Regions from separate parts of the Mesorhizobium sp. RCAM 05099 genome, predicted to be linked through region 1. Evidence: riboswitches for the same ligand, from Rfam matches in the RefSeq annotation. Region 1 holds a riboswitch; each other region holds the start of a gene.
What was found. A riboswitch is a leader RNA that binds a small molecule or an ion and turns the genes downstream of it on or off. The one in region 1 is predicted to bind cobalamin.
Positions count from the first base shown of each region.

Region 2: linked by a shared signal. The riboswitch ahead of AC56QQ_RS02135 (aromatic ring-hydroxylating oxygenase subunit alpha) and the one ahead of AC56QQ_RS15415 (CbtB domain-containing protein) in region 1 are both predicted to bind cobalamin.
Region 3: linked by a shared signal. The riboswitch ahead of bluB (5,6-dimethylbenzimidazole synthase) and the one ahead of AC56QQ_RS15415 (CbtB domain-containing protein) in region 1 are both predicted to bind cobalamin.

Region 1 is NZ_CM185035.1:3,136,636-3,143,886, forward strand. Features, by position in the region: gene AC56QQ_RS15410 (aromatic ring-hydroxylating oxygenase subunit alpha) at 1-1,035, opposite strand, end outside; cobalamin riboswitch at 1,175-1,371, shown strand; gene AC56QQ_RS15415 (CbtB domain-containing protein) at 1,408-1,587, shown strand; gene AC56QQ_RS15420 (CbtA family protein) at 1,603-2,400, shown strand; gene cobU (bifunctional adenosylcobinamide kinase/adenosylcobinamide-phosphate guanylyltransferase) at 2,393-2,908, shown strand; gene cobO (cob(I)yrinic acid a,c-diamide adenosyltransferase) at 2,910-3,524, shown strand; gene cbiB (adenosylcobinamide-phosphate synthase CbiB) at 3,568-4,536, opposite strand; gene cobD (threonine-phosphate decarboxylase CobD) at 4,535-5,590, shown strand; gene AC56QQ_RS15445 (tyrosine phosphatase family protein) at 5,590-6,099, shown strand; gene AC56QQ_RS15450 (creatininase family protein) at 6,106-6,909, opposite strand; gene AC56QQ_RS15455 (RidA family protein) at 6,964-7,251, opposite strand, start outside.
Region 2 is NZ_CM185035.1:440,843-448,093, reverse strand. Features, by position in the region: gene AC56QQ_RS02155 (DUF680 domain-containing protein) at 102-338, opposite strand; gene AC56QQ_RS02150 (DUF680 domain-containing protein) at 402-605, opposite strand; gene AC56QQ_RS02145 (DUF680 domain-containing protein) at 678-887, opposite strand; gene AC56QQ_RS02140 (DUF680 domain-containing protein) at 958-1,158, opposite strand; cobalamin riboswitch at 1,669-1,871, shown strand; gene AC56QQ_RS02135 (aromatic ring-hydroxylating oxygenase subunit alpha) at 1,987-3,234, shown strand; gene AC56QQ_RS02130 (FAD-binding oxidoreductase) at 3,312-4,412, shown strand; gene AC56QQ_RS02125 (PqqD family protein) at 4,564-4,992, shown strand; gene AC56QQ_RS02120 (serine kinase) at 5,034-6,080, shown strand; gene AC56QQ_RS02115 (glycosyltransferase family 2 protein) at 6,077-6,829, shown strand; gene AC56QQ_RS02110 (glycosyltransferase family 2 protein) at 6,885-7,251, shown strand, end outside.
Region 3 is NZ_CM185035.1:4,940,122-4,947,372, reverse strand. Features, by position in the region: gene aroC (chorismate synthase) at 1-1,111, shown strand, start outside; partial or broken gene ribB (3,4-dihydroxy-2-butanone-4-phosphate synthase) at 1,191-2,290, shown strand; partial or broken gene AC56QQ_RS24530 (TetR/AcrR family transcriptional regulator) at 2,380-2,499, shown strand; gene AC56QQ_RS24525 (hypothetical protein) at 2,592-3,575, shown strand; partial or broken gene bluB (5,6-dimethylbenzimidazole synthase) at 3,746-4,255, opposite strand; cobalamin riboswitch at 4,376-4,555, opposite strand; gene AC56QQ_RS24515 (histone deacetylase family protein) at 4,677-5,603, shown strand; gene AC56QQ_RS24510 (exodeoxyribonuclease VII small subunit) at 5,607-5,858, shown strand; gene AC56QQ_RS24505 (DUF2277 domain-containing protein) at 5,970-6,236, shown strand; gene AC56QQ_RS24500 (pirin family protein) at 6,277-7,197, shown strand.

The DNA.
Region 1 (7,251 bases):
ATCCTCCTCCAGCACCTGGGTGCCGAAGGCGATGATGTTGTCGATGTCGGTCGCAGGGAGCGCCTCGGGCGCGAACAGCCATTCGGCGACAAGCTCGGTCTGCTCGGGGCCAAGCGGCACCAGCCGCACCGTGCGAACATAGTCGACATGGCCGACAATGAACATCGACGGCAGGTTGGTGGCATAGGTCTGGCCGGCGGCGCGTTCGGCTGGTGTGAGGCCGGTGAAGACCGGCCCGTGCGCCTGGCCGTCACGCGACCATGTCTGCGCGCCCTCGCGCAAACCGCCGGAAAATTCCGGCGCGTCATTGTCGGCGTGACGGGCCCAGTTGGGGTCGTCGTGCCGGCTCATCAGGCCGCGGCCATAGATCGGCACCAGCCGCGACAAGTCCTTGTGGACGCCCGGGCAGTGCAGGCATTCGTTGAAGTTTTCCCAAAAGATCTTCCAGTTGCAGTTCATCACCTTGCGCAGCACATGGCCGCTCACCAGCGTCTCCAGCGGCCAGTTGCCGAGATCGCCGGAGGCGGGATCGAAGCATGACTGGGCCGAGGTGGTGGCATCCTCCTGCAAATTGACGAAGACGAAGCCGCGCCACACCGACAGCGCGACGCGATAGAGCGGATGGTTGGCCTTGTCGAAGCCATCCGGCAGCGATTTCGACGGCACGCGCACGAGATCGCCGCGCAGCGAGTAGGACCAGGCATGATAGGGGCAGGTGATCAGCCGCGCCTTCAGCCGCCCCTCGCTTTCCTGGCAAAGCTGCGAGCCGCGATGCCGGCAGGTGTTGTGGAAGGCGCGCAGTTCGCCGGTCTCGTCGCGCAACAGGACGATTTCCTGCGTGCCGACGCGGAAGGTGCGGAAGCAAAGCGGTTGGGCAAGGTCGGTTTCGCGGCAGACGAGCAGCCAGCTTCTGTACCAGATCGCATCGAGGTCGCGCTGATAGCTGTCCGCGTCCCAATAGGCTGACGATGGCAGCGTCGGCTCGGCCCGGGTGAGGCCGTTATAGGGATCGTGCTGGCTCGGGCTGGGCTGCATGGCTGGCGTCCTGTGACGCGTCAGCCGACACCCGGCCAGGAAAATTGTCAATTGCCGCACCGGTGGACCGCCTGGTGGCACGACGCATTCACGATGGTTGGCGGTGGAATTTGGTTTGCCGGAGGCGACGATTCTGCCTATAGTCGCTGATGTCGTCGGTTCCATTTTGGAGCCAAGAGGGAATGCGGTGCGGGCGAGTTTTCGCCCAATGCCGTGGCTGCCCCCGCAACTGTGTGCGGTAGTCCTCTCCATATGCCACTGAAGATTTCTCTTCGGGAAGGTGGGGAAGGGCGCTGAACCGCGAGCCAGGAGACCTGCCGGCGACAGGAAACTGACTTCGATGCCCTCGGGTGGAGGGCGAAAGGACAAGACATGAATACCGCTTCCGTCTCGCTCGGCGCTTCCGTCTCCTCGCAGTCGCGCTTCATGCAGCTAGCTCTTGCTGCGTTTCTCGGCATTTTCGTGATGGGCTTTGTCGGCTTCTCGCATATCGATGCGGTCCACAATGCCGCCCACGACTATCGCCATTCGATGGCGTTTCCCTGCCACTGACAAGGGTCTGACATCATGAACCTGTTTCGCAACGTCGTGTTCATCGCGGCGATCGCAGGGCTCGTGGCCGGCGTCGTTCTCGCCAGCATGCAGGCCTACGCCACCGTGCCTCTGATCCTGAAGGCGGAAGTCTACGAACAGGCCGGCGGCGGCCATCACCATGACCACGCCGCACCGGCCGCAACAGATACCAATGCCATGAGCACGGCCGCCCCGGCGGCGAATGCCATGAGTTCTGCCGCGCCGGCGCAAGCAGCCGCTCCGGCGGCGGAAGACGAAGGCTGGGCGCCGGCCGACGGTTTCGAGCGTTTCGCCTTCAGCGTGCTTGCCAATATCGTCACCGGAATCGGCTTCGCCCTGATCCTGGTCGCGGTCTCCGAATTCGCCGGGGGCATCGGCAATTGGCGTCAGGGCGTGTTCTGGGGACTGGCCGGCTTTGCCGTGTTCACGCTGGCGCCGGGCCTCGGCCTGCCGCCGGAACTGCCGGCCATGCCGGCGGCCGATCTCACCCAGCGCCAGATCTGGTGGTGGGCAACGGTTGCGGTGACCGCGGCCGGTCTTGGCCTAATCGCCTTCCGCAAATCGCTGCCGCTGGCGATCTTGGGTGTGGCCTTGATCGTGGCACCGCATGTCGTTGGCGCGCCACAGCCCGACAGCTTCGAGACAGCGATCCCGGAGGGCCTCCACCACCAGTTCGTGGTGGCGGTGACGCTGACCAATCTGGTGTTCTGGCTGGTGCTTGGCGTGGTTGTTGGGGTGGTGCGCGGCCGCTTCACCGGCACCGCGACCAGCCTGCGCGACAGCTTTGCCTGATCGCAGCAAGCTGACTTTCATCATCGGTGGCGCGCGCTCCGGCAAGAGCGCGCACGCCGAAACGCTGGCGACGGCCTTGCGCTCGCCATGGGCCTATATCGCCACGGCTCAAGCCTATGATGACGAGATGCGTGAACGCATCGCGCTGCACCGGTCGCGACGCGGCGAAGGCTGGACGACCCTCGACGCGCCGCTCGATCTGACCGGCGCGCTGGGGACCTTGCCGGACAATCAGCCGGTGCTTGTCGACTGCCTGACGCTGTGGTTGACCAATCACATGCTGGCCGAACATGATCTCGACCTGGAATGCCGGCGGCTGGCGGCTGTGCTGTCGCGGCCACGCGGGCCGTGGTTCGTGGTTTCCAATGAAGTCGGGCAAGGTATCGTGCCGGACAATGCACTGGCTCGCCGTTTCCGCGATGCCGCCGGCCGGCTCAACCAGCAGGTCGCCGCGGTCGCCGATACGGTGCTGCTGATGGTGGCGGGGCTGCCGCTCAAGGTGAAATGACATGACCGAGATCGACCAAAAGGAAGAAGAACGCCATCGCGCCAAGATGGCCAAGCGCAAGGCGGTGCAGGATGCCGAGGTCGCGGCCAAGACGATCGAGAAGGGCCTGCTCATCGTCAACACGGGCCCAGGCAAGGGCAAGACGACAGCCGCCTTTGGTCTTGCGCTGCGGATGCTCGGCTATGGCAAGCGCGTCGGCGTCGTCCAGTTCATCAAGGGCAAATGGCATACCGGCGAGAAGGACGCCTTTGCCGCCTTCGGCGACCGCGTCGTCTGGCATGCGATGGGCGAGGGGTTTACCTGGGAGACACAGGATCTGAAGCGCGACATTGCCGCCGCCGAAGCTGCATGGGCCAAGGTGCTGGAGCTGATGACCGATCCGTCGATCAGCCTGCTCGTACTCGACGAATTGAATATCGCGCTGCGCTACGACTACCTCGATCTCGACAAGGTGGTTGCGGCGCTGAAGGGCCGGCGCGAGGGCCTGCATATTGTCGTCACCGGCCGCAACGCCAAGCCGGCGCTGGTCGAGGCAGCCGACCTCGTCACCGAAATGGGCGTGACCAAGCATCATTTTTCGGCGGGCGTGAAGGCGCAGCAGGGGATTGAGTTCTAGCGCCCTTACCTCCCCTTGTGGGGAGGGGTCTTCGGCGGTGAGATCACACCACAATGAAAACAGCCGAGACCAAACCGAACAGCGTGATCAGCAGATAGTCGGCCACGCGATAGACTTTCAGCGCTCGCCTTATGTCGATGCTGTCGGCGTCGCGCCGCCCGCCTTCGCCCATGAAGACGTCATCCACCAGCACGCCGCCATAGCTGCGCGGTCCGGCGAGCGCCAGACCGAGCGCACCGGCCATCGCCGCCTCCGGCCAGCCGGCATTGGGTGAGCGGTGTTTTTTCGCGTCGCGCCACACCGCATGCCAGGCGCCGCGGGGATCGGCACCCCTGACCAGGAAAGCCGCCAGCACGATCAGCAGCGCGCTCAGCCGCGATGCCGGCAGGTTGATCCAATCGTCGAAGCGCGCCGCCGCCCAGCCGAAAGCCTCGTGGCGCGGGGTGCGGTGGCCGATCATCGAATCGGCGGTGTTGGCTGCTTTGTAGGCGGCGCCGCCGGCGAGGCCGCCGACGCCGGTCCAGAAGGCGGGGGCGACGATGCCGTCGGAAAAATTCTCGGCCAGGCTCTCGACCGCCGCGCGGCAGACGCCCGCCCGGTCAAGCGCTTCTGGATCGCGGCCGACGATTCGCGAGACGGCAACGCGACCCAAAGCGAGGCCACCGGTGTCGAGCGCGTCGGCCACGGCCTCGACATGTTCGTAGAGGCTCTTCTGCGACAAAAGCGACGTCGCCAGAATGGCGGCAATGATCAGTCCCATGGGGATGAACCAGAGCAGGATCTGCACGCCGAGGCCGATCACCGCCGGTACCAGGACGATGACCAGCAGCGCCTGGGTACCACGCCGGCGACGCAGCGCGTCGGGATCAGTCGCGTGGTTGAGCCTGCGGTCGAGAAAGGATATCAGCCTGCCAAACCACGTCACCGGATGGCCGATGGCGCGAAACAGCCAGTCCGGGTAGCCCAGGACGAATTCGACGGCCAATGACAGGAAAGCGATCAGGACTGACATGAAGCTTCTTGATGGAGCGGTGGCGGCGGTGGATCATGGTGGAAGTCTTGGCCGGGCGAGGGCGCTGTTCCCCAACGCCGTGCTGCCTTTCGTCGACCTCTCGACCGGTATCAATCCGCACTCCTATCCGCTTTTCGGCCTGCCCGCCACCACCCTGTCGCGGTTGCCGGAAGCGGCGCGCGCCCACGATCTGGTTGAGGTCGCGGCCAGCGCCTATGGCGCGCCTTCGCCGATCAACGTCGTGGCAGCCCCCGGCACGCAGATCCTGTTGCCGCGCGTCGCATCGCTGATCGCGCCCGGCAAGGCGCTGGTGCTGGGCCCAACCTATGCCGAACATGCGCGGGCAGCGGCGATCGCCGGGCACGCGGTGACGGAAGTCGACGATTTCGCGGCTTTGGCGGGAGCCGACCTTGCCATCGTCGTCAATCCCAACAATCCGGATGGACGGGTCATCGAGCGCGACAGGCTGCTGGCGCTTGCCGCCGGAATGCGCGCCAAGGTCGGGCTGCTCGTCGTCGATGAGGCGTTCATGGATGTCGGCCCGCGTCAGCACAGCCTCGCCGGTGATGTCGAACAGGGCGGCATCGTCGTGCTGCGCTCGTTCGGCAAGTTCTTTGGCCTGGCCGGACTGCGGCTCGGTTTTGCGCTTTCCGACGCGGCGACGATCAAACGGCTGGACATGCAATTCGGACCATGGGCCGTCGCCGGCCCGGCGCTGGAATACGGCATCCGCGCGCTTGCCGACACAGGCTGGCAGGACGCGATGCGGGCATTCCTGACGGATGCATCGACGCGACTCGATGCGCTGTTCGGCCGCTTCGGCGTTCCTGTCGAGGGCGGCACCACGCTGTTCCGCTATGTCAGTCTGCCGGATGCCGCCGATCTGTTTTCCGCGCTTGGCGAGTGCGGCATCCTGCTTCGCCATTTCCCGGGCCGACCAAACGTGCTGCGCGCCGGCCTGCCGGGCAGTCAGGAGGAATGGCAGCGGCTCGAATCCGCTCTTGCCGGCTGGGCGTCGCGGCGCGACGATGGCGCCAAGGAGATCGCGCGATGATGATCCATGTCTGTTCGCTGGCAAAGGTCGAGGAAACAGTTGCGAGGACCGGCGCTGAGCGGCTGTTGTCCCTGCTGGCAGCGGGAACCGAAGTGGTGCGCCCAGCTTCGATCGCCAGGGAAAACCATCTGCATCTGGTCATGCATGACATCGCGGTGGCGCAGGACGGCATGACCATGCCGGGCGAGGAGCATGTCCGCAACCTGCTCGATTTCGGGCGCCGCTGGGACCGGGCAAGGCCGATGGTCGTCCATTGCTATGCCGGCATCAGCCGCTCGACCGCTTCGGCCTATATCATCGCGGCCGCGCTGGCGCCGAAACGCGACGAGGCCGAGCTGGCACGGACATTGCGGGCGCTGTCGCCATCGGCGACACCCAATCCGCGTCTGATCGCGGTGGCCGACGCGTTGCTCGGTCGCGAGGGCCGCATGATCGAGGCGATCCAGGCGATAGGGCGCGGCGCCGATGCCTTTGAAGGCACGCCCTTTGCCCTCACGATCGACAGCTGAAAGCTGCTACTTCAGCCACTCGGCAAGCTTGGCCTTGCGCACATCCCTGAGCAGGCTGATGAACCCGTCGGCTTGGTATTCTGATGTCAGCCGGCCTTTCTCGGCGGTCGCGATGCTGGCGTCGCCGACCACGCCGTTGGGGTTGAGATCGCTGGCGATCCAGGCAAAGGCATGGGTGCCGGTGTGGCGCAGCAGCGCGAATTCCTTTTCGGCCCGCGCGACGTTGGAAACGAAGTTATCGGCCTTGCCCATGTCGACGAGGTCCGGCCGGAAATGCAGCATCAGCGAGGTCTCGACATCGCCGCCATGGATGCCGTGACGGTCCTCGAGCTCGGTGTACATGCCGGCCGGCCGGCCAAAACGTTGCCAGCTGGTCTTCACCGCCAGCATTTTTTCGCGCACGCGCAATTCGCGCGTGACGATGCCCATGATCTCCTCGTTGCCGCCGTGCGAGTTGACGACGATCAGCTTGCGCACGCCGGCTCGTGCGATCGACTGGCCCAGTTCGGTCCAGGCCTCGATCAATGTCGGTGCCGGCAGAGTGAGGGTGCCCGGTGCGTGGAGATGCTCGTTCGACTTGCCAACCGCCTGGACCGGCAGGATGCGGATATCGAGATCGTCGGGCAGGCGGGCGATCACCGTGTCGAGCATGCCGTTCATGATCGAGGTGTCGGTCGAAACCGGCAAATGCGGACCATGCTGTTCGATCGCCGCCAGCGGCAGCACGGCGATCGTCGCCTCCGGATCGATCGAGGCGTATTCAGTAGTCCGGTAGTCGCCCCACCAGGCGCGTCTTTTTGCAGCGGTCATGTCATGCCTCTTCGATGAACGGCCAGACCTAGCGCGGGACGGGCGGCCTGTCGATCACCCAGCTGCGATGGCCTCGACCTCGACCTTGAATTCGGGCCGGGCGAAGCCGGAGACGATCATCAGCGTCGACGCCGGTGCCGGGCTGGAAAACAACCGGTCGCGGATGTCCATATAGGGCCGCAGATGCGCGCGGTCGGTGACATAGGCGTTGATGCGCACGATATCCCCGAGCCCCAGCTCGGCTTCGGCGAGGATCGCGGCGATGTTCTTGAAGCAGAGTTCGGCCTGCGCGCCGGCGTCCTCGGGAATCTGGTCGTCCGCCGTGATGGCGACCTGGCCCGA
Region 2 (7,251 bases), 2.7 Mb from region 1:
TAGAGCAATTCCAGGAAAAGTGTGAAACGGTTTTCCGTCCGGAATTGCGTCAAAACAAAGAGTTAGAGCGGTTTGCCGTTTCCGTGAAACGGTGAACTGCTCTAGTGGCCGAAGAGATTCCGGTCGCTGCCCTGGGGGGCGGACTTCTCTACGTCACCCGACGAATTGAGCAGCTTGTAGACAGGCGAGCCGCTGTTGCGGATCGAGCCCGTATGCGAGGTGTCGACGTTGACGGTCGCCTGCTTGTTGATGTCGGTGCCGCCAACGTTGTCGTTGCGGGCATAGGCGCTGCCGGCGGCAATCAGAAGTGCGGCGGCAGTAAGAACAATCTTTTTCATTTTTGATACTCCGGTATTTCAAGTTCCAGACGGCGGGCTGGCCCGCCGCCTTGCTTTCGGATGTTAGTTGTTGCCGAACAGGTTGCGGTCGCTGCCCTGGGCAGGCGCCTGGGCAGCCGGCTCCGACTTCTTGATCGAGGCCGTATACGAGCTGTCGACCGTGGCGGCAGGCTGGTTGGCACCGTTGGAGCCAAAATTGTCGCTGCCGGCAAAAGCGCTGCCGGAAACGGCAAGGAGGGCGGCGGTGGCGATAAGGATCTTCTTCATTTCAAGTACTCCTGAATTTCTGGGTTTCGCCAGGGCGGCGGGCACACCCGCCGTCACCTGGGGAATCGGCTGTTAGTTGTTGCCGAAGAGGTTACGGTCACTGCCCTGAACGACGGGCTGCTTTTCAGCCGGAACCGACTTCTGGATCGAAGCCGTGCGCGAGCTGTCAACCGAGGTGGCGGCGGGCTGATTGGCGCCATTGGAGCCAAAGTTGTCGCTGCCGGCGAAGGCGCTGCCGGAGATGGCCAGAACGGCGGCGGCAGCAAGGATGATCTTCTTCATTTCAAGTACTCCTGAATTTCTGGATTTCGCCAGGACGGCGGGCAAGCCGCCGCCTGCTGGCGATCGGCTGTTAGTTGTTGCCGAAGAGGTTACGGTCGCTGCCCTGGGCAGGCGTCTGAGCAGCCGGTTCCGACTTCTTGATCGAAGCCGTGTACGAGCTGTCGACAGCAGTGGCTGCCGGGGCATTTGAACCGTAGTGATCGCTACCGTTAGCGAAGGCGCTGCCGGAAATGGCCAGAAGGGCGGCGGCAGTGAGGACAATCTTTTTCATTTTTTGGTACTCCAGTATCTTCTTATTTCCGTCCGTCTAGCGGCGTGTCTTGGAAGGAATTCGCGTCGTTCGGACAGCCCCGATGTGGGAGAGCCATCCAGCCATTTCCAATCACGAAGTTGTTTCGTGTGGACCATGAATCTGCCACTTGAAATTGTACCAGGGCCTTCTACATCATGTACTTTTCTGTTTTATATCAGTTAGTTAGATAAAATTGCCGTTCCGATCACCAACTGTGTCCAGGGTCCAGCGTTCACACCGTCCTGCACGCACCGTCAACAGAAACGAACCGTTCGGTTCGATTTTAGAGGCAGCTAATAGTCACTTTTCGAAACCGTTAACGGTTTTTGGCTTCCGCCAGCGACCGGATTCGGGAAGACCGCGGCCGGCGAATGGCAATCGGGGAGATCGGATTTCAGCCCGGCAATCGCCAATCCGGGCGTTCGTACGCGTGTCGCGCCGCATGGATGCGATGTCGCTTTCATGCCGATGTCGCAAGCGCCGTCGTGATTAGATCATGACATCTCAGGTGCCGCTTCGTGACGACGAGGCGGAGAATTGGGAAGCCGGTCAGAATCCGGCGCTGCCCCCGCAACGGTGGTGGAGTTCAAGTCGCAACGGGAGACCACTGGGCCGAAAGCCTGGGAAGGTGTCGCGATCGTCCGCAAGGACAACTCCAGAGCCCGGAAACCAGCCGGAGATGTCTAGACTCGACTGATCGCGGTGGGCGGTCAAGAGGTGGATAGCGCATGTCCGACACATTGCCGGCTTGCGTCCGATCCTTCCTCTCTTCCCCTCCGATGCAGTCCTTGATTGAGAGGACAGGACATGGACGCGCGCAACGACATGCTGAGGCTCTTGAATGGCCGCAAGCAAGGCTTTTCACTCGAGCAGCCCTTTTACACCGACCCCGACTATTTCAAGCTCGACATGGAGCTGATCTGGTATCGCGACTGGCTGTTCATCGGCCATGATTGCGAACTGCCGAAGCCGGGCAGCTACATCACCGTGCAGATCGGTGACTATCCGGTCGTCCTCGTCCGCGACCAGCAAGGCAAGATCAACGGCTTCCACAATTCCTGCCGCCATCGCGGCAGCCGTGTCTGCAACTCCGACAAGGGCACGGCGGCCAAGCTGGTCTGCCCCTACCACCAATGGACCTATGAGCTGGACGGAAGGCTGCTGTTCGCCGGGCAGATGGCCGACGGTTTCGACAAGAGCCAGTTCGGCCTGAAGCCGGTCGCCTGCGAGACCGTCGGCGGTTACATCTTCATTTGCCTGGCCAAGGAGCCGGCTGATTTCGCGCCGATGCGGGCGATGATCGAACCCTATCTGCTGCCGCACCGGCTGCGCGAGGCAAAAGTCGCCTTCGAGAGCACGATCATCGAGAAGGGCAACTGGAAGCTGGTCTGGGAAAACAACCGCGAGTGCTACCATTGCGCCGGCAATCATCCGGAGCTCTGCAAGACCTTCCCGGAAGCACCGACGGTGACCGGCGTGCAAGGCGCCGACAGCGACCCTGAAATGCTTGCGCACTGGGCGAAATGCGAAGCGGCCGGCCTGCCGAGCAAGTTTCGCATCGATCCGGCCGGGCAGTACCGCGCCACCCGCGCGCCGCTGTTGCGCGATGCCGTCAGCTACACGATGACCGGCAAGCAGGCGGTGAAGAAGAACCTGTCCGACACCGTCTCCGCCGACCGCATCGGCACTTTAATGCACTATCACTATCCGACGACGTGGAACCACATCCTCATCGACCATGCGGTGACCTTCCGCGTGCTGCCGATCAGCGCCACGGAAACCGCGGTGACGACCAAATGGCTGGTGCACAAGGATGCGGTCGAAGGCGTCGACTACGATCTCGCCGAACTCACCCATGTGTGGACCGAGACCAACGACCAGGACCGCCGCATCGTCGAGGAAAATGCCTTCGGCATCCTGTCACCGGCCTACGAACCAGGTCCCTATTCGGAGCTGCATGAGGGCGGCGTGATCCAGTTCGTCGACTGGTATGCACGCTTCATCGGCCCACGCCTTGCCGGAGACGGCAGGCCGGCCCTGCGCAGCGTCGCCTAGCGCATGGCGCCCAAAAGCGCGCAGCGGTTTTCGGTTCAAGCCATGCACGGAACAAAAGGGACAAGAGGATGAATGCGATGACGGATCTTGGCCTCTATCGCCATCTCGACGAGATGGCGCCCTGGAACGACAGGCTCCAGGTGCTGGAAGTGATCGGCGTCGCCGACGAGGCCCCCGACGTAAAGACCTTCACCTTCCGCTCCGACAACCAGACCTGGTTCCGCTACAAGCCTGGCCAGTTCGTGACGTTGGAGCTGCCGACCGCCGAGGGGCCGCTGATGCGCACCTACACGCTGTCGTCCTCGCCGTCTCGGCCGTTCTCGATCGCGGTGACGGTGAAGGCACAAGCGGGCAGCATCGGCACACGCTGGATGTTCGATCATCTGGCGCCCGGCACCCATGTCAAGGCCTATGGGCCGGCCGGCGACTTCTCGCTGCACAGCCACCCGGCGGCCAAATATTTGTTTATTTCGGCCGGCTCCGGCGTGACGCCGATGATGTCGATGCTGCGCTGGCTCAACGACTGCGCGCCATGGACCGATGTCGGCTTCGTCAACTGTGCGCGTCGCCCGGAAGAGATCATTTTCCGCAAGGAGCTCGAACTGCTCGGCAGCCGCATGCCCGGCCTGTCGCTCGGCTTCATGATCGAGGAGCGGTCGAGCCGCGAGGGCTGGTTCGGCCATATGGGCCGCATCGACGCGATCCGGCTGCCATTGCTGGCACCTGATTTCCGCGAGCGCGAAATCTTCTGCTGCGGCCCCGATCCCTTCATGCGCGCCGTGCGCGGCATGCTGGAAGCGGCCGGCTTCGACATGACGAAATACCATCAGGAGAGCTTTGCGGCGCCCGTCGTGGAGGAGATCCCGGCGACGTTCGCTGCGCAGGCGCGGGACGGCGCCGCGGTTCCCGTCGAAGCCGCCACCCCGATCCGCTTCTGGCTTTCGGATGTCGATGCCGAATGCGTCGCCGGCCAGACCGTGCTGCAGACGGCGCGGGCTTCGGGCGTGCGTATCCCCGCCGCCTGCGAGTTCGGCCTGTGCGGAACCTGCAAGGTGAAGAAGGTCGCGGGCACCGTCGAGATGAGCCACAATGGCGGTATCCTCGATCATGAGATCGACGACGGTTTTATCCTCGCCTGCTGTTCCAAGCCGCTTTCGGCGCTCGAAATCGAGGCGTGATCCACTCAGAGCCAGACTGCTCCCCAAAAATGGTCGACGCCGCGCCGACGCCCGTTGACTTGCCAAGCAAGAACCGAGTGTTTACAGGCGTTGTTGGGGAGCGACCACGCCGACCGGTGATTGGTCGCGCAAGCTGCGGGGACCAAGAACGATGCGCCATGCCGATGTCTACACAATCGCGAGCAAGGACGTTGTCTTTGAGTCCTTCGACGGCGAGGCCGTGGTGCTCGATCTTTCGAGCGGGAAATATTTTGGTTTTTCCGATTCAGGCAGCAGGATCTGGCAGGCGCTCTCGTCCGGCGTCGATGCCCAGGCCCTGATCGGGCTGACCGCCGGCGCCTCGATAATAGGCCCGGCTGAACTCGACGGCTTCGTATCGCAATTGGTCGAACTGCGGCTCCTGACGCGTTCCGACGCGCCGGCGCGGCCGCTGCCGGGCGACCTGCTTGCCGAGCTTGCGGCCACGAGCGAGCCGCTCAACGTGAGTGTCCACGACGACCTCGCCGACCTCATCATCGTGGATCCCATCCATGAAGTCGAGGAACCGCTGGGCTGGCCGGCGGTCAAGCAGGCATCCTGACGGGCAGTCGCATCCGCGATAGAGGGGCGCTGGATCTGGCCATGTCGCGCGTTACCCTCGAAACCTTGCCGGACTACGCCCGGTATCTCATCGCCGCCGCCGAAGGCGCGTCCGCGTCCTATCCGGTCACGCGAACGATCCGCCTGCCCTGGCTGGAACTGACCGCGCATCTCGGTCCCGGTGTGCTGGCGGACGCGCTCGGCCATGCTTTTGTCGAGACCAGGGGTGATCAACCGGAAAGCTCCAGCTGCAGCATTTTTGTTGCTCACCCGGGCATCCACGGCATCCCTGGGCCGGCACGATGGGGCGACGCGCATTTCACCGAACACGGCTTTGCCAAGCGCCTCGCCGAGGCCGGGTTGCGCGGCCACCATTTCCACGATCTCGATTTCTGGCAGTTCTACGATCCGCAACGTCGCGTTGGCGTGCAACTGATGGCCTCGGCCGACGCCTTTCCGCCCTGGGAACCTGGCGCGCCGCTGCGCGCCTTCCTGCACTGGGAATATGCGGCACGCGGCATGCGGCTTGCCCATGCTGGCACGCTTGGCACCAACGGCAAGGGCGTTCTGCTTGCCGGCGCGGGTGGCGCCGGAAAATCCGGGACCGTCGCTGCCGGCCTCCTCAACGGGCTGGACAGCGTCGGCGACGACTATGTGCTGATCGACCTCTCCAACGGCGTTACGGCCCGCCCGCTGTTTTCGACCCTGAAGCAAGACCCCCAAGGGTTTGCGCGGCTCGGGCTGAAGCGCCGGCTGGCCGACGGTCCGCTCAACTGGCAGGGCAAGCACGCCTTTCACATTGGCGACATCGCGCCTCGGCCGGTGCCCGCAACGCTGGACATCGTTGCGCTGGTGGTGCCACATATCAGCGGTGGCGAGGCGAGCTCGATCATGCCAATGTCGCGCAAGGATGCCATGATTGCATTGGCGCCGTCCGGGATAGCACAGATGCCGGGCGAGCGGGAAAGCGGCTTTCGCTTCTTCAGCGATCTCACCCGCCTGCTGCCGTGCTACCGTCTGTCGCTGGGGACGCAGCCGCAGGAGATCGCCGGCACGGTCGCGGATTTCTTCGCGCGGGGCGCTTCGTGAAACTGAGCGTGATCATGCCCGTCTACAATCGCGAGCGCTATGTCGTTTCGGCATTGCGCTCGCTGGTGCGGCAGCGCGACGACCTCGACCTCGACATCATCGTCATCGATGACGGCTCGACCGACGGTTCGGCGCAGGCCGTACGCTCGATGATGCGCAAGACGCCCTGCATCCGCCTGTTCCAGCAGGCCAATATGGGCGTCGCCAGGGCGCGCAACGCCGGGCTGCGGCACCTGCCGCCGGACGCCGGGTTCGTGTCGTTCCTGGATTCGGACGATATCTCGCTGGCGGGACGCTTCAAGCGGGATCTTGCGTGCTTCACGGCCGACCCCCGCCTCGAATTGACCTATTCGCTGATGACGCTGGCCGACCGGATTGATGACGAGAGACTTGAGCCGGCGGCCGACAGCCGTACCATGACGCTTCGGGGAATTTCGCTGAGCACCGCCGTGTTCCGCAGGGCACTTGTCGACCGGACGGGCCAGTTCGACGAGGATTTCGAACAAGCAGAGGACACCGACTACCTGCTGCGTGTTTTCGAAATGGATCCGAACTACGAATTGCTGGATGCCGTCGCGATCTACTACCGGCGCCACGCTGGCAACGTCACCAAGGAACAGAGCGGCAGGGTCCGCAACCATTTGCGTGCCATCCACAAGTCGATGCGGCGGCGCAAGGCCGACCCGTCTTTACATGAGGTCCAGGGCATCTTCGAACTGAAGAGCCCGGCAAACTGGCAGATGCTGTGATGCCGGACACCATCGGTTCGGATCAGCCAAGCCCGGAACAGTCGTGGAGCCATCAATGAGGCTGAGCGTGATCATGCCCGTCTACAACCGCGAGGCCTTTGTCGGCGCGGCCCTGCGCTCGCTGTTGAGACAACGCAATGCAGCCGATCTCGACATCATCGTCATCGATGATGGCTCGACAGACGGATCTGCCGAAGTCGTGCGCTCGGTGATGGATGAAAACCCCTGCATCCGCCTGTTCCAGCAGCCCAACCTGGGTGTGACCCGGACGCGCAATACCGGACTCGGGCTGCTCGAGCCGGACACGGACCTGGTGTCCTTTCTCGATTCGGACGACATTTCCCCCGCGGGACGCTTCGAGGCCGATATCGAACTCTTCCGGAACGATCCGGACCTGGACCTCACCTATTCAAAAATGATGC
Region 3 (7,251 bases), 1.8 Mb from region 1:
TCACAACACGTTCGGCCATCTTTTCCGCGTCACCACCTGGGGCGAAAGTCATGGCGCCGCGCTCGGCTGCGTCATCGACGGCTGTCCGCCCGGCATCCGCTTTACGCGCGATGAAATCCAGGAAGAACTCGACAAGCGCCGGCCGGGACAGTCACGCTTCGTCACCCAGCGGCGCGAGCCCGACGAAGTGAAGGTGCTGTCCGGCTTCATACTCGACGAGGACGGCGAGACGATGATCACCACCGGCACGCCGGTGTCGATGCTGATCGAGAATGTCGACCAGCGTTCAAAGGACTATGGCGAGATCGCCCGCCAATACCGGCCGGGCCATGCCGACTACACCTATGATGTCAAATATGGCGTGCGCGACTATCGTGGCGGCGGCCGCTCCTCGGCCCGCGAGACGGCGGCGCGCGTCGCGGCCGGCGCGCTCGCCCGCAAGGTGGTGCCCGGCATGGTGGTGCGCGGCGCGCTGGTGTCGATGGGCGAAAAATCGATCGACCGCGCCAACTGGAACTGGAATTTCATCGGCGACGCGGAAAATCCGTTCTTCACCCCTGATCCTGCTTCCGTTCCCGTCTTCACGCAGTATCTCGACGGCATCCGCAAGGCCGGCTCCTCGGTCGGCGCGGTGATAGAGATCGTAGCGGACGGCGTTCCGGCAGGCCTCGGCGCGCCGATCTATGCCAAGCTCGACCAGGACATCGCATCCGGCCTGATGTCGATCAACGCGGTCAAGGGTGTCGAGATCGGCAATGGCTTCGAAGCCGCCCGCATCACCGGCGAGCAGAATGCCGACGAGATGCGCATGGGCAATGACGGCAAGCCGGTGTTCCTGTCCAACAATGCCGGCGGCATTCTTGGTGGCATCTCGACCGGCCAGCCAATCATCGCCCGTTTCGCCGTCAAGCCGACGTCCTCGATCCTGACGCCGCGAAAGTCGATCGACAAGGACGGCAACGACGTCGAGATCATGACCAAGGGCCGCCACGACCCCTGCGTCGGCATCCGCGCGGTGCCGATCGGTGAGGCGATGGTTGCGTGCGCCATTGCCGATCATTATCTGCGTCATCGCGGACAGACGGGGAAGGGAATAGGCAGTAGGGAATAGGCGGTAGGCCGCCCGATACAGCCTTTTCTTTTCCCTACTGCCTTACTGCCTAATTCCCTGCGAGCGAAGCGAGCCGCCCATGCCTTACGACCAGAAGAAGATCGTCGAAGCCCTGCGTGCTTTCGAGCGCGGCGAGATCGTTGTCGTCATGGACGATGACGGGCGCGAGAACGAGGGCGACCTGATCGTCGCCGCCGTCCATTGCACGCCGGAAAAGATGGCGTTCATCGTCCGCCACACCTCCGGCATCGTCTGCACGCCGATGCCGCGCGAGGAGGCCAAGCGCCTCAACTTGCAGCCGATGGTTGCCGACAATGATTCGGCGCACACCACCGCCTTCACCGTCAGCGTCGATTTCAAGCACGGCACCACGACCGGCATTTCGGCCGAGGACCGTACGCTGACCGTTCGCAACCTCGCCAACGGCAATGTTGGCGGTTCGGATTTCGTGCGTCCCGGCCACATCTTCCCACTGATCGCGCGCGAGGGGGCGTGCTGATGCGCTCGGGCCATACCGAGGCGGCGGTCGACCTGTGCAAGCTCGCCGGTCTGCCCCCGGTCGGCGTGATTTCGGAATTGGTGAACGACGACGGCACGGTTAAGCGCGGCCCGCAGGTTGCCGCCTTTGCCGAGCAGCACGGTCTCAAGCAGGTTTCGGTTGCCGACCTCATCGCCTACCGGCAGCGTAAGGAAACGCTGGTCGAACGCGTCGCCTGTTCGGATATTGAAACGCCGGGCGGCAAGGCGCAGGTCTTCACCTACACGCTGCCGTGGGATTCCATGCATCACGTCGCCATCGTCTTCGGCGACATCCGCGACGGCGAGGATGTCCCGGTGCGCCTGCATTCCGAGGATGTCGTAACCGACGTCTTCGGCACCAGCCATCGGCTCGACGGCATTATGAAAACGATGGGCGAACGCAGGCGCGGCGTCATTGTCTACCTGCGTGAGGGCTCGGTCGGCGTCGCCCATCAGGAACGCAAGCGTCCCGCCTCCGGCGACCGCGAGGATCATGATGAGGCGCGCCGCCGCGAGAACGAATGGCGCGAGATCGGGCTCGGAGCGCAAATCCTGAAGGATCTCGGCATTTCCTCGATCAACCTGATCGCCTCGCGCGAACGCCACTATGTCGGCCTCGAAGGTTTTGGCATCCACATCGCCAAGACCGAGATTCTCTGAAGGTCAGTCGACACAGGATAGCGCCCGGCCGTTCGAAACCGGGCGCTTCGCGGATCATTCCGCGGGAATGATACCCGCTTCGCATCCGTCAGGCTTCGCAGCGGATCGCCAATTCGCAAGAACCTGAAGCGACGTCGAAAATGGCGGTAGCGGCCTTCAAACAGTTGCTTGAGGGCCTGCTCAAAAGGCCGGGTTCGCGGCCGAACTGAAGGCGCCATTGACGGCTTGGCGCAGCTATCGCAATTGACAATAGCCGGGTTGAGCGCATCCTCTCCCACCATCTCTGAGGGGAGATTCGGGCATGTGGGATTTCGATATCGGCAGGTCGGTGTCCATCATGATGCGGACCTGGCCCTTCATTGTCTTTCGCATGATCGTCTATTTCGGCATCACGCTGGCCTATATCGTGGCGACCGGCACCGGCGCCTCCGTCGGCTATGGCGTCGGCCATATTTCCACCGATCCTGACGGGCCGTTGTCGTTTGCCTTGTGGGGAGGCGTGGTCGGTTTCGGCGTCGTTTCGATTGCCGTCTACTGGATCCGCGAATACATCCTCTACGTCGTCAAGGCCGGCCATGTCGCCGTCATGGTCCATCTGATCGACGGCCGCGACATTCCCGACGGCCAGGACCAGATCGCCTATGCCGGGCAAGTCGTCACCCAGCGTTTCGCCGAGGCCAACATCCTTTTCGTCGTCGACCAACTGGTCAAGGGCGCCATCCGCGCCATCACCGGCCTGCTTGGCGGCATCGCCGCCTTCCTGCCGATCCCGGGGTTGAACGGCCTGGTCTCCTTCATCAACACGGTGATCCGCCTGTCGCTGACCTATGTCGACGAGATCATCCTCGGCTACAACATCCGCATCAATTCCGCCTCGCCTTTCGAGACGGCGCGGCAAGGCGTCGTGCTCTACGCCCAGAATGGCAAGATCATGGTCAAGAACGCCGTCTGGCTGGCAGTCATCATGTGGGGCGTGTCCTTCGTCATCTTCCTGCTGATGCTGGCCCCTGCCGCCGCCATTCTCTTCATGATGCCCGGGCAGCTCGCCGGCTGGGCTTTCGTGCTCGCCATCGTCTTCGCCTGGGCCTTCAAGGCGGCCTTCATCGAACCCTTCGCTATCGCCTGCCTGATGCAGGTCTACTTCAAGACCATCGCCGGCCAGGTCCCCGATCCCGACTGGGACGCCCGGCTGGCCGAGGCATCGTCGAAGTTCAGGGAGCTCAAGGACAAGGCGCTGGCCTCCTTTGGCGGCTCGCGCTGGGGCACGGCCGGCGCGACACGCTGATCAGCGGAGCTTGCGGTCGCCACCGTAGCATCGACGGTGTTGAGGCGCGCCACGGTCGACTTGAGCAGCGCTTCGCCTTGCCCGCAAAACGTCTCGCTCATGATCAGCTCCGGCAGCGGCAGCCGGCGGCCCCAGCCATGTGTTTCGAGGTCCGGTTTGGGGGCGAACTCGGAAACGCGGCCGACGCAGAGATAGGCGACAGGCGTCACATGCTCGGGAATGGACAGCAGGCTTTTCAGCGCTTGCGCCTCGATGATGCTGACCCAGCCGACACCGACGCCTTCGGCGCGCGCCGCCAGCCAGAAATTCTGCACCGCGCAGACCGTGCTGTAGAGATCCATCTCCGGATTGTGCCAGCGTCCCAGCGGTGAATCCTTCGAGCGCCCGCGATCGCAGGTGATGCAAATGTTGAGTGCGCTTTCGCAAATGCCTTCCAGCTTGAGCTTGCGGTACAGCGTTTGCCGTTCTGCCTCGATGGCCGGCAGCTCCTGCTCGCGCGCCGCCAGGAACAGGTCGCGCACCTTTTCCCGTCGTTTGGCGTCGCGGATGACGATGAAATTCCATGGCTGCATGAAGCCGACCGACGGCGCATGGTGGGCGGCAAGGAGCAGCCGCGCCAGCACGTCATCGTCGAGCGCGGTGGGAAGGAAATGGCTGCGCACATCCCGCCGCGTGAACATGGCGCGATAAACCGCATCGCGCGCTTTCTGGTCAAATCCGTCGCCAACAGGAGCGGTCATGTGTTCCGGCATCGCTTGTCCCCTTGCGATTGCAATCAATGCCAGCCGCCTGACCATGCGGATGACGATGCCTGCCAGGCCGGTCTTCTGGCTCGGGATCAACCCGCGTCCGGCGCCTTCCCGTCATCGACAGTGGCACTTACCGGCGCGGTCCCCCTCACAGCGTTGGGCACGCCACGGAGTTCAACCGTGTTCCCGATTCTCCCGCTTGCGGCGGGCACCAGGCAGTGACGGCGACCTTACGCCGAAGCGCCAGCGACGCCAATGCCCGCAGCGACACCAATGGACGCAGGCGTGATTTTCCCCAGCCATCAGCCGCCTGCTCATGGCCTTTGTCGATCCGGGCCACTAGATTAGGACGATGGTTACCCGTCTCTACACCCATCCGATCTTCCTCGAGCACATCACGCCCCCCGGCCATCCCGAGCGGCCGGACCGCTTGCGCGCCATCGAGCGCGTGCTGGACGATGAGGCATTTGCCGCTCTCGACCGCGTCAAGGCGCCGGAAGGCGACGAGGCGACCATCCTCTACGCGCATCCCGCCGATTTCGTCGCGCGCGTCCGCGCCGCCATTCCCGACGAGGGCATCGCCCGCATCGACGCCGACACCACCGCCAGCCCGAAGAGCTGGCAGGCGGCGATCACGGCGATCGGCGCCGCCAACGCCGCCGTCGACGACGTCTTCACGGGCCGCGCCGACAATGCCTTCGTCGCCGCCCGGCCGCCGGGCCATCACGCCGAGAAGACGACGGCGATGGGTTTCTGCCTCTTCAACACCGCGGCGATCGCGGCGCGCTATGCGCAGAAGAAATTCGACGCCGAGCGTGTCGCCATCGTCGATTGGGACGTGCATCACGGCAACGGCACGCAGGACATTTTCTGGGACGATCCCTCCGTGCTCTATTGTTCGACGCACCAGATGCCGCTTTATCCCGGCACAGGGGCAAAGAACGAAACCGGTGCCGGCAACATTATCAACGCGCCACTGGCGCCGCAGACCGGCAGCGAGGTGTTTCGCGATGCCTTCCTGTCGCGCGTGCTTCCGGCGCTCGACGATTTCGCGCCGGACCTGATCATCATTTCGGCCGGTTTCGACGCGCATCACCGTGATCCGCTGGCCGAGATCAATCTGACCGAGGACGACTTCGACTGGGCGACAGGCCAGCTGATGCAGCGCGCCACGCGCCACAGCGGCAACCGGCTCGTCAGCCTGCTCGAGGGTGGTTACGATCTGCAGGGACTGGCATTTTCGGTCGCCGCCCATGTCGGGCGACTGATGAAAGGATGAATGATGGCTGGTGAGACCAACGAAGACGTCAAGGCGATGAGCTTCGAACAGGCACTCGACGCGTTGGAGAAGATCGTCGATGATCTGGAGCGCGGCGACGTGCCGCTCGATCAGTCGATCAGGATTTATGAGCGCGGCGAGGCGCTGAAGGCGCATTGCGACCGGTTGCTGAAGGCCGCGGAGGACAAGGTCGAGAAGATCAGGCTGTCGCGCGACGGCAAGCCGGTCGGAACGGAGCCGCTCGACGCGGACTGAGGCGCGGCCCGAACGATGGTCTTGCCTCACCGGTTTTTGGACACGATCATGATCGAGGATGGAACGCGTCCCGACTGAAACGGCTCCAGGACAAGAGGAGGTTCGGAAACGATGTGCAGAAACATCAAGACCCTGTTCAACTTTGATCCGCCCGCAACCAACGACGAAATCCGCGACGCGGCACTTCAGTTCGTTCGCAAGCTCAGCGGAACGACACGGCCCTCGAAGCAGAACCAGCATGCGTTCGACCACGCTGTCGATGCGATTGCCGCGTCAGCGCGCGAACTGCTCGATTCTCTCGAGACCCATCAGCATCCTCGCAATCGCGAAGAGGTTGCGGCCAAACTGCGGGCCAAGGCGGCGATCCGGTTTGCCTGAGGCGTCCAATGCGGTCGTCGACCGCTGACAAGGAGATATCGTGAGCTTCTTCCCCGGGAAAGACCCTGAGGTCGGCGATGCCTTCGCCAGCGACCAGATCGAGCTGATGGTCATTCCGAACGCCAAGGACATTGGCGGTTTTCAGGTGCGCCGCGCCCTGCCGACCGCCAAGCGGCGACTGGTCGGTCCGTTCATCTTCTTCGATCGCATGGGCCCGGCCATCCTGCGCGCCGGCCAGGCGCTCGATGTCCGCCCGCATCCGCATATCGGACTGTCGACGGTCACTTATCTGTTCGACGGCAAGATCAGGCATCGCGATCCGCTCGGCACCGAGATGGTCATCCAGCCCGGCGACGTGAACCTGATGACCGCCGGCCGCGGCATCGTCCATTCCGAGCGCACGCCCGAGGAATTGCGCGGCGCACCGATGTCGGTCTCCGGCCTGCAGACATGGCTGGCGCTGCCGGACGGCAAGGAAGAAGTGGCACCGGTATTCGAGAACACTGGCGCGGTGCTTCTTCCCGAGATCGATGCCGAAGGCGTCAGCGGGCGCGTCGTCATCGGTGATTTCCAGGGAATGCGGTCTCCGGTCAGAGCGTATTCCGACACGCTCTATGCCGACCTGCGCCTGGCCCCCGGCGCCAGCGTGAGAATTCCAGCCGATGCGGAAGAGCGCGCCATCTACACGTTGGAGGGTGAGGTCGCGATTTCAGGGGATATTTTTCCAGCGGAACGCCTGCTGGTGTTCCGGCCCGGTGACGAAATCGTCGTGTCGTCGCAGGGCGGCGCGCATTTCATGCTGTTTGGCGGCGCTTCGCTCGGCTCGCAGCGTTACATCTGGTGGAATTTCGTCTCGTCGTCCAAGGAGCGCATCGAACAGGCCAAGCAGGAATGGAAGACCGGCCGCTTCGATATCGTTCCTGGAGATGAGGAAGAGTTCATCCCGCTGCCGGAGAGCTAGGGTATGATCCCGAAAAGTGGGAACCGGTTTTCGGAAGAGATCATGCCCAACAGT